Regions from separate parts of the Pleomorphomonas sp. T1.2MG-36 genome, predicted to be linked through region 1. Evidence: riboswitches for the same ligand, from Rfam matches in the RefSeq annotation. Region 1 holds a riboswitch; the other holds the start of a gene.

Region 1 (11,409 bases):
ATGGTCATCGGCTCGGCCGCCTCGTTTGCCTGGCTGTTGGCCCTACTGCAAGTGCCGGCCGCGATGGTGACGGCGATGCACGCGGTATCGGAGAACCCGATCGTCATCTTCCTGCTGCTGAACCTCATTCTGCTGGTGCTCGGCTGCTTCATGGACATGGCGCCGCTGATCATCATAACGACGCCGATCTTCCTGCCGGTGGTCACCGCCTTCGGCATGGACCCCGTGCAGTTCGGCGCCATCCTGATCCTCAACCTCGGCATCGGCCTCTGCACCCCGCCGGTGGGTTCGGTGCTGTTCGTCACCTGCGCCATCGCCCGGATTCCCATCCTGCAGGCCGTCCGCACCATTTGGCCGTTCTACTTCGCGGCCTTCGTGGTGCTGATGATCGTGACCTACATTCCAGCGGCTTCGCTCTGGCTGCCACGCCTGTTTCACTAGGCATAGGAAATCCACGCGGCCCGTCTCGGACGGGTCGCGGCCTTGCTTCGGTCATCTCTGTCGTGGACAGAAGCCGTCAGATCACCCAGGTGAAGGCGGAGTAGTCGCGCTCGGTGAGCATCTGGTCCATGTTACGGGCCGGGTTAGCCGGCGCATCGCCCAGGATGACGCGGGCCGGCGTGCCGACCGCCGTCGAATGGGCGGGCACGGTGGTCGTCACCAGAGAGCCGGCGGCGATCTTGGAATAGGCGCCGATCTCGACCGGCCCGAAGATCTGCGCGCCGGCGCCGATCATAACGCCGGTTCGGATCGTCGGATGACGCTTGCCGGTGTGCGTGCCAGTTCCGCCGAGCGTCACATCCTGCAGGATGGACACCTCGTCCTCGATTTCGGCTGTCTCGCCGATCACCACGCCGGTCGCATGGTCGATGAAGATGCCCTGCCCGATCGTCGCGCCTGGATGGATGTCGGTCTGAAACACCGACGACGACCGGCTTTGCAATATCAACGCCATGTCGCGGCGGCCGGCTCGCCACAGGTGATGGGCGATGCGGTGCGTCTGGATGGCAGAAAAACCCTTGAAGAACAGGAAGGGCTCGATCAGTCGGCCAGACGCCGGATCGCGCTCGACCACCGCCTTGAGATCGGCATGGACACCGTCGAGGATGGTCGGCTCGGCATCGATCACTTTCAGGATGGTCCGCGCGATCATCTCGGACGAAAGCTCGTCACCGGCGAGCCGCTGGCCGAGCCGGCTCGCCAGCGCTGTGGCGAGATCGGGTTGCTCGAGAATGGTGGAGACGAGGAGTGAGGTCAGCGTCGGCTCGCGCGCCATGGCGGCTTCCGCTTCACCCTTGAGGCGATGCCAATAGAGGTCGATGGCCGCCGACCGGCCGGTCGCAACCTCGCCCGTCCAAAGTCTCGGCGCCCTGTCCATGGTTTTCACTCGCACGCGATAACTTGACCGTCTCGGGGAATTTTATACGAAAGTCGCACCGACGCCAAAGCATGGGACTATCGTTCCGGCGGCAAGGATTGGAAATTTGTTCCGATAGGGTCAACTTTCTTGGGAAATGCTTACCAACAAGAGCTCATTCCGGAGACGTTGATACCTTGGGCGGCCCAAACGGCTGAAAGTGCCGGCGCTGTCGACGAAATGTCTCGACAAGGTAGCGTCGACAGGCGGCGATGGCGGCAATCGATGTCGCGCCAGGGTGGCCGACCAGCCAATAGGTTCGGGAAAAGCTGACATCCGGCAGCACGCGGACAAGCCCCTCCGCGTCGAGGGTCATGAAGTCGTGGAGCACGCCGATGCCGGCGCCGGCACGGATCGCCTCGAACTGGCTCGTCGCACCGGCGCAGCGGTAGAGACGCTTCGAATAGACCTGCAAGGTTGCCGCATAATCGAGTGCCGACGAGAAAGTATAGTCGTCGATGCCGGTGACGAGGCGATGTCCGGCGAGGTCGTCGAGGCTCGCGGGCTGACCATGGTCGGCGAGATAGTCCTCGGACGCATAGACGCCGAGCGAATAGTCGACCAGCCGCGTGGCGACGAGGCGGCCCGTTGTCGGCCGAGACAGCTCGACGACAAGATCGGCCTCGCGCCGCGACACTGAGAACTTCACCGGCAGCGGAACCAACTCGACAGTGATCCCCGGATGCTGCGCGGCGAACAGCCCCAACTCGCGGGCGAGAAAGCTGTTGCCGAGACCATCGGGCGCACCGACACGGACCGTACCGGTAACTTCGGTTTCACCCGACGATACCGCCGCGAGCGCCGCTCGCGTCTCGATCTCGATGCGCTCCGCCAGGGGTATCAGCCGTTCGCCGGCCTCGGTCAGCACACATCCCGTCGGCCGCCTTTCGAACAGAGCGGAACCGAGTTCGGCCTCCAGCGCATCGAGACGACGGGCCACGGTGGTGTGGTTGACACCGAGGCGCCGCGCCGCGGCGGAGAGCTGTCCGCCGCGCGCAACGGCCAGAAATACGCGGAAGTGATCCCAATCCATGCCTTCACATTATTGCACAATGGTTTTCCGAGCCAGCATATTGCTGCGCAACGGCCACTTGGTGTTTCATCACCTCAAACGGGCAGCACACGCAAGCTCAACCAGAGGGAAATAAGGAAAATGACGACAACCATCGGCCACTTCATCGACGGCAGTCACGTCTCTCCCGGTTCGGGCCGTTCGACCCCGGTGTTCAATCCCGCAAGCGGGGCGGAAACCGGGCGCGTTGCCATGGCGAGCGAGGCGGAGGTGCGCGTTGCCGTCGAGGCCGCCAAGGCGGCACAGCCGCGTTGGGCGGCCACCACACCACTGCGCCGCGCCCGCATCCTCAACCGTTTCCTCGGCATCATGGAGCAACGGGCCGGCGAACTCGCTGCCGTCATCACCGCCGAGCACGGCAAGGTGCTGAGCGATGCACGCGGCGAGATCCAGCGCGGCATCGAGGTGGTCGAGTTTGCCATCGCCGCCCCGGAGCTTCTGAAGGGCGAGTTTTCAGAAAACGTCGGCACTGGTGTCGACAGTCATTCGCTGCGCCAGCCGCTCGGCGTCGTCGCCGGCATCACGCCGTTCAACTTCCCGGCCATGGTGCCGATGTGGATGTTCCCGGTGGCGCTCGCCTGCGGCAATGCTTTCATTCTCAAGCCGTCGGAGCGCTGCCCGAGTGCGTCGCTGCTGATCGCCGACTGGCTGACCGAGGCGGGCCTGCCCAAGGGCGTCTTCCAGGTGGTGCACGGAGACAAGGTCGCCGTCGACGCCCTGCTCCACGATCGCGACGTCGCCGCCGTCAGCTTCGTCGGCTCGACGCCGGTCGCCCGCTACATCTACGAGACGGCAACGAAGAACGGCAAGCGCTGCCAGGCGCTCGGCGGCGCCAAGAACCACATGGTGATCATGCCCGACGCCGACCTCGACCAGGCGGCCGATGCGCTGATGGGCGCCGCCTACGGCTCCGCCGGCGAGCGTTGCATGGCCATTTCCATCGCCCTGCCGGTCGGCAAGGCCACCGCCGACGCTCTCGTTGACAAGCTCGCCGAGCGGGCAAGGAAGCTCGTCATCGGCGCCGGTACCGACAAGGCCTCGGAGATGGGGCCGCTGGTGTCGAGGCCACACCTTGAAAAGGTGCGCGGCTATGTCGACAGCGGTGTCGATGAAGGCGCCACCCTGGTGCTCGATGGCCGCGGCTTCGTCAGCCCCGGCGGGGAGAACGGCTATTTCATCGGTGCCACGCTTTTCGACAACGTGACCACCGAGATGAAGATCTACCGCGAGGAGATCTTCGGGCCGGTGCTCGGCATCGTCCGCGTGGACGACTTCGATGCCGCCTTACGGCTGATCAACGAGCACGAGTTCGGCAACGGCGCCGCCATCTTCACCCGCGACGGCGATAGCGCCCGCGAGTTCACCACCCGCATCCAGGCCGGCATGGTGGGCGTCAACGTGCCGATTCCCGTCCCAATGGCCTTCCACTCCTTCGGCGGCTGGAAGGCCTCGCTGTTCGGCGATCACCACATGCATGGCTCGGAGGGCGTGCGCTTCTATACCCGCCTCAAGACGGTGACGAGCCGCTGGCCCACCGGCATTCGCACCGGCGCCGACTTCATCATGCCGACGATGGAGTGATCAGAACGGGCTGGGCGGGATGGCGGCATGCCGCCCTGCCCGCCCCGGCAGGCAGGACAGGAAGTTGGCGAACACTCGATAGCCGCCTTCCGTGAGCACGCTTTCCGGATGGAACTGCACGCCGAACGTCGGGTGGTCCGCATGCTCGATGGCCATGACATCGCCGCCTTCGCTCCGCGCCGTGACGCGGAGCGGCGTGCCCGCCGGCACCTCGACGGCCAGCGAATGGTAGCGCCCGACCCGGAGCGGATTGGGTAGCCCCGAAAAAAGGCCGGTTCGGTCGTGGGTGATCGGAGATGACCGCCCGTGCATCGGCTCGCGGGCGCGAACGGTCCTACCGCCGAATGCCTCCCCGATGCACTGATGCCCGAGGCAGATGCCGAGGATTGGCAGCTGACCGGACAGCATGCGCACCGCATCGGTCGAAATACCCGCCTCGCCGGGGCCGCAAGGGCCAGGGCTTATCACCAGAGCCTCCGCACCCAGCGTGGCGAGGTCCGCCACGGCGAGCGCATCGTTGCGCAGAACGGTCACCTCTTCGCCCAGCTCGACAAGATAGCGGGCGACATTGCCGACGAAGCTGTCGTAGTTGTCGAGGACGACGATCACGTCGACCTCCCGAACGCGTCGATCAGCCGCGCCGCCTTGAGTTCAGCTTCCTCGAACTCGGCCGCCGGATCGGACAGCAGCGTGATGCCGCACCCGGCACCGAGCGAAGCTCGCCCTTCGGTAAAGGTCGTGGTGCGGATGGCGATGTTGAAATCGGCCGAACCGTCGAACCCGAAATAGCCGATCGCTCCGCAGTAGACGTCACGCGGCACCCGCTCCAGCTCGGCGATAATCTCCATGGCGCGGATCTTCGGCGCGCCGGTGATCGATCCTCCGGGGAAGACGGACGCAAGCGCATCCACCGCCGTACAGCCGTCCCTCAGCTCTCCCGTCACGACGGACACGAGGTGATGCAGCGAGGCGTAGGTTTCGATGCCGCAAAGATTGGGCACCTTCACCGTATGCGGCTTGCAGACGGCGGAGAGATCGGAGCGAAGGAGATCCACGATCATCACGTTTTCCGCCCTGTCCTTCTCCGAAGCGGCCAGCGCCGCAGCACGAAGTCCGTCCTCTCGCGGATCGGCCGAACGCGGCGCCGTACCCTTGATCGGTCGCGCCTCGACCCTACGATCTCGCACCTCGATCAGCCGCTCCGGCGATGACGACGCGATCTGTATATCGCCGTGATCGAGGAAAGCTGCGAAGGGAGCGGGATTGGTCGCCCGCAGCCTTCGATAGTAGCCCCAGGCGTCGAAACCGGTCGGCAGATTCACTTCGATGCGGCGAGCGATGTTGGCCTGGAAAATGTCTCCGGCAAGAATGTAGTCTCGCGTCCGTGCGACGGCCGTCTCGTAACCTGAGCGATCGAGACTTGCCTCGAACGCAAAACCATCGAGGCCGGCGAATGAAGGCTCGACCGGCGAAGCCCCCTTGAGGACGGCCATGAACTGCTCGGCCCGCTCCCGCGCCCTTGCCTCTCGCCTGTCCGGCTCCAGCTCCGGCCAACCGGTCGAGATGAGAAAGGCCTGGCCGGCTTCCAGATCGCAGACAACGACCACGTCGTAGAAGTGCATCTCCAGTTCGGCGATCCCGACGGACGGTCCAGGGGCTGATGGCAAGCGTTCGAGCAGACGGCCGAACTCATACGCCACATGGCCAATGGCGCCACCTTGGAACGGAGGCAATCCGGCCACCGGGTCCAGACGATAGATCGCCAGACGGCGACCAAGCTCGTCCAGCGCCCGGCGGCCGGGCGACCGGATATCATCCGGCCCAGCCAGGATTTCCTCGTCATTCCAGAACGTTCGCCCACCGGTCACACGCAGCGTGCCGAAGGGGTCGGCAGCGAGGAAGGCGTGGCGGCCGATCGCACCACCGACGAGTGCGCTGTCGAGAAAGGCAAAGCGCCGCAGCGGGCGAAGCCGCCCGGCGAGGATCATCGGATCGGAACAGTCGAGAGCGGTGACGATCATCTGGCCTATGCGCATGACGGCGGACTTCCTAAGCCATAACGCTTATCACAAGCAACTGACGCCGTTTGCGATTTGCATGCCCAACCCAACCCCATGTCGCTCCACCGCCGAGACTCTGGACCGTCTGCCGCCACGTCGGCCCGCCGCCCCTCGACCGGCCTCGTTGTAACGCGACGGCGCGACGACGAACACGATCGCGTGCGCGTCGTCCTTCGTAAACGATCCGACCTTGTACATCCGGATCGTGCTGCCTATGCTTTCGGATGCCGCCTTTCATGGCGGCGAACGTTCTCGGGGCGGGGTGAAATTCCCCACCGGCGGTAATCGTGCGAAAGCGCGTCAGCCCGCGAGCGCCTGTTCCCTCTGGGAGCAGGGTCAGCAGACCCGGTGTGATTCCGGGGCCGACGGTATAGTCCGGATGGTAGAGAACGGCTGACGCCACACGTGCGCCTTCCCGTCGGGAGGTGCGCGCGTTTGCGTTTGCTTGCGCCCCCAGTGCGTTCGGTCACCGGATCGAGGATCGCATGGGCGCATCGAGCTCAACCAATTCCCTGCCTCTCGGCATCATCGCCGATGCCTTTGCGCGCGCCATTGCCGCTGCGACGGACTATGCCGGCGCCACCTCTCCCAACCCGCCGGTCGGCTGCGCCATCCTTGATGCCGCCGGCAATCTTCTCGCCGTCGAGGCGCACCGCAAGGCCGGCGAGGCCCATGCCGAGGCGCGCGCCATTGCCGCCTGCCGGGCAGCGGGCACGATCGAACGCATCCACACGATCGTCGTCACACTGGAACCGTGCAACCACCACGGTCGGACGCCGCCGTGCGCCGAAGCGATCCTGTCGACGCCGGCTCGCGAGATCTGGATCGCCGAGACCGATCCCAATCCGCGTGTGGAGGGCGGCGGTGCCGCGCGCCTCGCGGCGGCCGGTCTCACAGTTCGCCTTCTCACCGAACTCGACCATCCCGATACCGCGCGCCTCGCAGCCAAGGCCGAGCGCCTCGTCGCCCCCTTCGTCACGTGGGTCACCACCGGCCGTCCGTTCGTCACCGTCAAGCAGGCGCTCGACGAAACAGGTTCGATGATCCCGCCGCTCGGCCGCAAGACATTCACATCCGAAGCGTCGCTGACGCTTGCCCACCGCATGCGCCGCCGCGCCGACGCCATCCTGACCGGCAGCGGAACCATACTGGCCGACCGCCCAGAGTTCACCGTCCGCCACGTACCCGATCATCCGGGCAGGAGTCGGATCCTCGCCATTCTCGACCGTGGCGGGCGCGTGCCGGCCGACTATCTCGCCGAAGCCGCCCAACGCGGCCTGCGCCCCTTGCTGTTCGCCGACATCGGCGAGGCGCTGGTCCGCCTCGGCGCCGAAGGCGTCCACGAAGTGCTGGTCGAGGCGGGGCCGACCCTGACCGCCGCCATCCTCTCCGCCGGCATCTGGGACGAGCACGTCGCCATCCGAAAGATCGGGGCCGGCATGCCCGATCACGTCACCATTTCCCGCAACCAAAACAAGAAAGGCTGAAACACCATGTTTTCCGGCATCATTGCCCGGACCGTCGCCGTCCGGACGGCCAACGCAACCGGCGGGTCGCTGGTCGTCACCATCCCCACCGGCTGGTCCGATCTCGAACTCGGCGAAAGCATCGCCGTCAACGGCGTCTGTCTCACAGTCACCGAAATGGACGAGGCCGGCACCGCGCGCTTCTTCCTGTCGCCGGAGACGCTGTCCCGCTCCAACCTTGGTCGTCTTGCGACCGGTTCGGTGGTCAACCTCGAACGCTCGGTGGCGCTCGCCGACCGGCTGTCCGGCCACATGGTCCAGGGCCACGTCGACGGCAAGGCGACGCTCGTCGCGGTGACGCCCGATAGTGACGCCCGCCGCCTGGAGTTCGACCTGCCCTCGGAGCTTGCCCGCTACTGCGTCGAGAAAGGTTCGATCTCGCTCAACGGCATCAGCCTGACCATCAACAGCATCGAGCCGGCGGACAATGGCGCCCGCATCGGCATCACCATCATTCCCCACACCTGGGACAACACCAACCTGTCGGCCGCCGCCCTCGGCGACGAGATCAATGTCGAGGTCGACGTCATCGCCAAATACGTGGAGGCTCTATGCAAGCCCTATCTCGCGCGCTGACCCGGCTGAAGGCCGGCGGCATGGTCCTGCTCGTCGATGACGAGGATCGGGAGAACGAGGGCGACCTCGTCGTCGCCGCCGAGTTCGCCACGCCCGAAGCCATCGCCTTCATGGCCAAGAAAGCCTGCGGCCTGATCTGCCTGGCGCTGACCGGCCAGCAGATCGACCGGCTCGGACTCAACCCGATGGTGGCGATGAACCGCGCCCGCCGTTCCACCGCCTTCACCGTTTCCATCGAGGCGCGCGACGGCATCACCACCGGCATATCGGCCTTTGACCGCGCGCATACCATCGCCGTCGCCGCCGATCCGGCTGTGGCGCCGGGCGCCATCGTCTCGCCCGGGCACGTCTTCCCGCTTCGGGCGGCTGACGGCGGCGTGCTCGCCCGCAACGGCCACACCGAGGGCGCGATCGATCTCGTTCGTCTCGCCGGGCTCCAGCCCGCTGCCGTCATCTGCGAGGTGATGGGCGAGAGCGGCCACATGGCCCGTCGGCCGGAACTGGACCGGTTCGCCAGGGAGCACGACATCCCCGTGCTCACCATCGCCGAGTTGGTTGAACACCGCTGGGCGACCGAGCAACTGGTCGAGGAGGTGGCGAGCGCCGATCTTCCGACGGCCTACGCCGATGGCGTGTTGCGGGTGCATGCCTTCCGCAGCCAGGTCGACGGCGAGGAGCATCTCGCCATCGTCCGCCGTCCGCTGGGCAAGACGCCATTGGTGCGCGTTCACTCCGAATGCCTGACCGGCGACGCGCTCGGTTCGCTTCGCTGCGACTGCGGCCCGCAGCTCCATGAGGCGCAACGGCTGGTCTCCGAGGATCCCGAAGGCGGTGTGGTGATCTACCTGCGCGGCCAGGAGGGGCGCGGCATCGGCCTTGCCAACAAGATCCGCGCCTATGCGCTGCAGGACGGCGGCCTCGACACGCTTGACGCCAACACCGCCCTCGGCCTGCCGGCCGATGCCCGCCACTACGGCATTGCCGCCCAGATCCTGAAGGCGCTCGGCGTCGAGCGGCTCCGTCTTCTCTCCAACAACCCCGCCAAAGCCGACGCGCTTGCCGGCTATGGCCTCGACGTCGCCGGGCGGGTGCCGCTGGTCATTCCGCCCAACCCGTTCAACCGTCGCTATCTCGCGACCAAGGGCGAACGCTTCGGCCACAGCCTTTGCCAGCATGACTCCTGAGGAAACAATGACATCTTCCCCCACCCCGCCGCGTCTCGCCGTCGTCGTCAGCCAGTTCAATCCGGAGGTGACCGGCGGCCTCCTGGCCGGCACCCGCCATGAACTCGGAGAGCGCGGTATCCCACTGCTCGACGCCGATGTTTTCTCCGCTCCCGGCGCCTTCGAGATACCGCTTCTCGCGCAGACCCTAGCCCAAAGCGGCCGCTACGCCGGCGTGATCTGCCTGGGCTGCGTCATCAAGGGCGACACGGCGCATTTCGAGTTCATCAGCCTCGGCGCCGCCACCGGGCTGATGCAGGCAACGCTTGCCACCGGCGTGCCGATCACCTTCGGCATTCTCACCACCTACACCGACGAGCAGGCACTCGTCCGCAGCCGCGATGATGCCGCCAACAAAGGTCGGGAAGCAGCTGCCGCCTGCATCGAGGCGCTGGCGACGCTCGAGAAAATCAAGGCCGCCTGACGGCCCCAAAACGAAAGCGGCGGTCCAACCGGACCGCCGCCTTCCGTCATGGCCATGCCGCAGATCTCAGTCGAGACCGAGCTTGCCGCGCAGGGTCGACAGATCCTCGGCCAGCGTGTTTACCGCCGCCGCCAGGACCTTGCGGTCGTCCTCGGTCAGCTTGTCGTAGGTGACGTAGCCGTCGCCGTCCTTGTACTTGAGAAGCGTCGTGTCGACGGTGTCGAAGTTGGCGTCCACCGTCTTCAGGAAATCGGCTTCCTTGTCCGCGATCAGCGGACGCACCAGCTCGACGATCTTGCGCGCGCCGTCAAAATTGCCGCGGAAGTCCCAGAGGTCGGTGTGGCTATAGCGGTCCTCCTCGCCGGAAATCTTGGTGGCCGCCACCTCTTCCATCAGCACGGCAGCACCGCCGACCACCTTCTCGGGCGGGAAGGTCAGCGAAGCGATGCGCCCCTCGAGTTCCTTGACGTCGGCGAGGAGCTTGTCGGCCACCGGTGCGAGGCCCTCGGTGGAGTTCTTCTCCCACAGGCCGTATTCGATGCGATGGAAGCCGGGGAACTCCGGATCGGCCTCGGCCTTCTCGTAGTCGTCGGCGCGCGAGTCGATGGACACGTCGAGGTCGGAGAACAGCTCGGCGATCGGCTCGATCGCCTCATAGGAAAGGCGTGTCGGCGCGAACAGCGCCTTGGCCTTGTCCACTTCGCCGGCCTTCACGGCGGCGGTGAAGGCCGTGGTATCCTCGACGAGCTTGGCCACCTTTTCGGTGACGTAGATCTTGTACTCGGCGATCGGCTCGACAAGATCGAGACTGGCTTCCTGTGCGAAGGCGCCGGACGAAAGAATGAACGCCAGCGCCGAAGCGCCGATTAGGCCGGAAATACGCATGTTTCGGTCTCCCTTCATGAAATGGATGCGGGATCAGGCACCGCGCGCGGCGGCGATCAGCGAACTGCCGACGTAATCGGCAGCGTCGCGAATTCCGGGAAGCGTGAAGAAGAAGCCGCCGCCGACCGGCTTGATGTATTCCTCAAGCGGTTCGCCGTTGAGCTTCCGCTGGACGGTGACGAAGCCTCGCTGGAGATCCGCCTGATAGCAGATGAACAGGAGGCCCTGGTCGAGCTGACCGGAGCGGGTGACGCCGTTCGAATAGTTGAACGGCCGCCTGAGAATGATGTTGGCCTTCGCCGCCTCGTCGCGTGCATTGGCGAGACGGATATGGGCGTCCATCGGCGTCGCCGTGCCATCGGGATCGCGGACATAGTCGGGCACGTCGAACTCGCTGCCCTCCCGACGATCGAGCGGCGCGCCGGCCAGCTTGGTGCGGCCCATGATCCGCTCCTGCTCGCCGAAGGGCGTGCGATCCCAGCGCTCGACGAAATTGCGGATGATGCGGACGACCTGGTAGCTGCCGCCGGCTGCCCAGGCCGGCTCGCCCTCCTCCTGGCCCACCCAGACAACGCGATCCATCTCGGTGGCATCCGAGGAGTCCGGATTGGCCGATCCGTCGCGGAAACCGAGGAAGTTGCGGGC
Region 2 (4,205 bases), 200 kb from region 1:
TCAGGATCGGCACGACCCACTCCCGCTGGATTCCACCGTATTTCTTGCCCGAGAAGGTCGGCACGCGGCTGACCATCAGGGCTGCGATCAGCACCACGTAGGCAACCACCGCCGGTGCCGCCGCCTGAGGCACGTCGATACCGACGCGGTCGACGTAAACCGGCAGGAGAACCGCGAGCGCGCCAGCCGGAATGGGCACGCCGGTGAAGAAGTTGGCCTGCCAGGTTGGCTTGTCCTCGCCCAGCATGGTGTTGAAGCGGGCAAGACGCAGGGCGCCGGCGATGGCGAACAGCACCACGGCCACCCAACCGAAGGAGTTGATGTCGTGGAAGTTCCAGACGAAGAGCAACAGGGGCGGCGCCACGCCGAAGCTCAGGAAGTCGCTGAGGGAATCGAGCTCCGCCCCGAACTTCGAGGTGACGTGCAGGTAGCGGGCGAGCCGGCCGTCCAGACCGTCCAGCACGGCGGCGATCAGGATGGCATAGACGGCCATCTCGAAACGGCCTTCGAAGCTCATGCGGATCGAGGTCAGGCCGGCACACAGCGACAGCAGCGTCACGAGGTTGGGGATCACGCTGCGGATCGGGATGCGACGCAGCCGCCTCGGCCGCTCGACGGCTTCCGGCTCAGGATCGAATGGCGGGAAAAGTCCGGGCATCTTCGTCCGCCTCAGGACACGCGCACGAACGGCGTCTTGGTCGCGCCGTCGATGTCGGCGAGTACCGTCTCGCCGGCGATCGCCCTCGCCCCCTCGGACACCAGCGCCGTGGCCGTCGCCGGCAGGTAGACATCGACACGCGAGCCGAAGCGGATGAGGCCGAAACGGTCGCCGACGGTCAGGCTTTCACCCTCGCGGGTGAAGGACAGGATGCGGCGGGCGATGAGGCCGGCGATCTGCACCACGCCGACAACGCGTCCATCCGGCCGCTCGATGACCAGCCCGTTGCGCTCGTTGTCCTCGCTGGCCTTGTCGAGCTCGGCATTGAGGAACTTGCCCGCCTTGTAGGCGATCCGCACCACACGCCCCGTAACCGGTGCGCGGTTCACGTGCACGTCGAACACGTTCATGAACACGCAGATGCGCAACAGCGGCTCGGGACCGAGGCCAAGCTCGCGCGGCGGCACGGCAAGCCCCACGGCGGAAATGCGCCCATCGGCCGGCGAGATGACCAGCGAATTCGAAACAGGCGTCACCCGCACGGGATCGCGGAAGAACAGCGCGCACCAGATGGTGAGCGCGAGCCCGATCCAGAACAGCGGCTCGAACAGCCAGCCGAGCAGCACGGTGCCCGCCAGGAAAACCAGGATGAACTTGTGCCCTTCCGGGTGGATCGGCGGCACGGCGTTCTGGATCGACTTGAGCACCGACATGATATTCAGCCCGTAGAATTGCGGGGAAACCCGCTGAGAGAAACGGACTTTTCGCACGAAAGGGCGACACATGCAAAGCCGGTTGCCACTGCACGCCGGTTGTTCACACCGCTTTCAATAAAAAGATGGCCGACGGAACCGCCGCTCCGTCGGCCATATGGACAGAATTGGAAGACGGACGCTTTCCGTCGATCAGCGCCGGATCAGGCGGGCAGCGGATCGGTGCCGATCGGCTTTCCGCCCTCCGTGCGCAGGAGGTAAAGCGACGCTCCAATGATCATCAGCGCCCCGATCCAGAGGTAGCCATCGGGCGCATAGGCGAACACCAGCCAACCGGCCAGCGTGTTGAGCGGCAGGCGCACGTTGTCGAAGGTCTGGAGGTAGGAGGCGTCGGCGCGCGCATAGGCGAGCGTCAGGAGATACTGCGCCGCGGCCGTCAGCGCGGCGAGCGCCAAGATCACCCAGAGCACCGTGCCTCCCGGCAGCGCGAAGGCGGCTCCGACATCGAAACCGGACGAGGTGAGCAGGAAGGCGGCGTTGATCGGCGTGAGCAGGGCCAGAAGGTAGACCGTGACCGATGCCGGCCGCTCGACCGCGGCGAGTTGCTTGGTCATGACAGACGACCCCGCCCACATCGCCGCCGCACCGAGCGGCAACAGGCTGTAGACCGAGAAGTTGTCCGACCAGGGCGCCAGGATCAGCATGCCGCCGACAAAGCCGACGATGGTGGCAAGCGCCCGATGCGGACCGATGCGCTCGCCGAGAATGAGCCGGGCGGCCACGATGACGATGAACGGCGAGGTCATGTCGATGGCCACCACCTGGGCGATCGGCACGCCGGCGGCCAGTGCGCCGACGAAGAACTGCACGCCGAGGGTCGCAAAGACGACGCGGACGATGTGGGCGACGGGATGGGCGGTACGGAAGGCTCCGGCGCCCAGCTTCAGCAGCGTGGGCACGAAGAAGATCAGCGACAAGCCGTACTGCCAGAAGGCGAGTGCCTGCGATGAGAAGTGATAGGTGCCGGTCACCCACTGGGTGAGCACATTGATGGCGGCGAAGATGACGCCGGCCGATACCATGTAGGTCGCTCCCAGCACGGGAAACGAACCGGTCTTGTTCGGGCTCTGATTCAAGGTACGGGTCCTTGCGAAAAGGAACGACGCGGAATCAGGGCGATCGGGACATGGAGACAATCGGTCGCGATCGGCGGAAGCCGGCCGCGAGCGGGATTTTCAGCACACCCTTCTCTTTCATCCGGACTGTACCGTCGGCTCCGGAATCACACCGGATCTGCTGACCTCCCGCCGTGAGGCTGGAGCGCTCGCGGGCTAGACGGCTTGCACCGCCATTACCGCCGGTGGGGAATTTCGCCCCGCCCCGAGAATGGTGCCGACGCGGGGAACCGCGCCGACAGGATGGATATTAATGCAGGAAGCCCCCGAAATCAAAGGCGACACATCGTTTCCACGTGCATGACAGTCATGTTCGCCGACATGTGAACGCCGCCCCCTCGACCCGTGGTCCCGTATCGGCCATAAACCGGGCACATACGAGAAAACCATGCTTATTCCACTCATCGTCGCCTGCGCGCTCTTCATGGAAAACCTGGACAGCTCGGTGGTTTCCACCTCGCTGCCGCAGATCGCCATCGATCTGGGAGTCGACCCGATCTCCCTGAAGCTGGCCTTCACCAGCTATCTCATATCCGTCGCCGTCTTCCTGCCGATCTCGGGCTGGATGGCCGACCGCTTCGGCGCCCGCACGATCTTTCGCCTGGCCATCCTGGTGTTCGTGACGGGGTCGGTCTTCTGCGGCCTGTCCTCGTCGCTCGAGGGGTTCGTCGCCGCCCGCGTCGTGCAGGGCGCTGGCGGTGCCATGATGGTCCCCGTCGGCCGGCTGGTGATGCTGCGCTCGGTGAAAAAATCGGACTATCTGCGCGCCATGAGCTGGCTGACGGTTCCCGCGATGATCGGACCGGTGCTCGGACCGCCGCTCGGCGGCTTCATCACCACCTATTTCGAATGGCGCTGGATCTTCTGGATCAACGTGCCGATCAGCGTCGTCGGCCTCATCCTGGTCAGCATCTTCATCAAGAACTACAAGGAAGAGAACCTGCCTCCGCTCGACACGCGCGGCTTCGTGCTGTCCGGCATCGGCCTTGCCGGCTTCGTGTTCGGCATTGCCGCGAGCGGCATCGGCGTGCTGCCGTCATGGATCGACATCGTCCTCATCATCGTCGGCGCCGCCTCGCTCTATGCCTACGCCCGCCACGCTCTGCGCACGCCCGAGCCCCTGATGGATCTCTCCCTCTTCCGGCTGCCCACGTTCCGCGTGTCGGTGCTCGGCGGCCTGCTGTTCCGCATCGGCGTCGGCGCCATTCCCTTCCTGCTGCCCCTGCTCCTGCAGCTCGGCTTCGGCATGTCGCCCTTCGAAAGCGGCATGCTCACCTTCGCCACCGCCGCTGGCGCCGTGCTGATGAAGTTCACGGCGCCACGCATCGTGCGCGCCTGGGGCTTCCGAATGGTGCTGATGGTCAACACGCTGTTCACCACCGCCTTCCTGCTCGCCATCCTCTCCTTCACCAAGGAGACTTCGCATGCCGCCATCTTCGCGGTGTTGCTGATCGGCGGCTTCTTCCGCTCCCTGCAGTTCACCGCGCTCAACGGCCTGGCCTTCGCCGAGATCGACAACCGGCGGATGAGCCACGCCACGTCGATTTCATCGGTCGGTCAGCAGATCTCGGCGGCGCTCGGCGTCGCGGTCGGCGCCGCCGCTCTCGAAATCACCCGGTCGATGCGCGGCGACATGGCCGTCCTGCCCGGCGACTTCAT

The links. Region 1 has a riboswitch for FMN ahead of ribD (bifunctional diaminohydroxyphosphoribosylaminopyrimidine deaminase/5-amino-6-(5-phosphoribosylamino)uracil reductase RibD). Riboswitches for the same ligand answer to the same signal wherever they lie in the genome.
Region 2: linked by a shared signal. The riboswitch ahead of QQZ18_RS03260 (DMT family transporter) and the one ahead of ribD (bifunctional diaminohydroxyphosphoribosylaminopyrimidine deaminase/5-amino-6-(5-phosphoribosylamino)uracil reductase RibD) in region 1 are both predicted to bind FMN.

Annotation. Positions count from the first base shown of each region.
Region 1 covers NZ_CATNLY010000001.1:480,097-491,505, forward strand. The annotation lists gene QQZ18_RS02325 (TRAP transporter large permease) at 1-441, shown strand, start outside; gene cysE (serine O-acetyltransferase) at 518-1,378, opposite strand; gene QQZ18_RS02335 (LysR family transcriptional regulator) at 1,533-2,450, opposite strand; gene QQZ18_RS02340 (CoA-acylating methylmalonate-semialdehyde dehydrogenase) at 2,571-4,070, shown strand; gene QQZ18_RS02345 (anthranilate synthase component II) at 4,071-4,679, opposite strand; gene pabB (aminodeoxychorismate synthase component I) at 4,676-6,106, opposite strand; FMN riboswitch at 6,375-6,525, shown strand; gene ribD (bifunctional diaminohydroxyphosphoribosylaminopyrimidine deaminase/5-amino-6-(5-phosphoribosylamino)uracil reductase RibD) at 6,616-7,617, shown strand; gene QQZ18_RS02360 (riboflavin synthase) at 7,624-8,232, shown strand; gene ribB (3,4-dihydroxy-2-butanone-4-phosphate synthase) at 8,208-9,416, shown strand; gene ribH (6,7-dimethyl-8-ribityllumazine synthase) at 9,424-9,879, shown strand; gene efeO (iron uptake system protein EfeO) at 9,946-10,764, opposite strand; gene efeB (iron uptake transporter deferrochelatase/peroxidase subunit) at 10,798-11,409, opposite strand, start outside.
Region 2 covers NZ_CATNLY010000001.1:687,787-691,991, forward strand. The annotation lists gene pssA (CDP-diacylglycerol--serine O-phosphatidyltransferase) at 1-658, opposite strand, end outside; gene QQZ18_RS03255 (phosphatidylserine decarboxylase) at 670-1,371, opposite strand; gene QQZ18_RS03260 (DMT family transporter) at 1,575-2,507, opposite strand; FMN riboswitch at 2,613-2,763, opposite strand; gene QQZ18_RS03265 (DHA2 family efflux MFS transporter permease subunit) at 2,935-4,205, shown strand, end outside.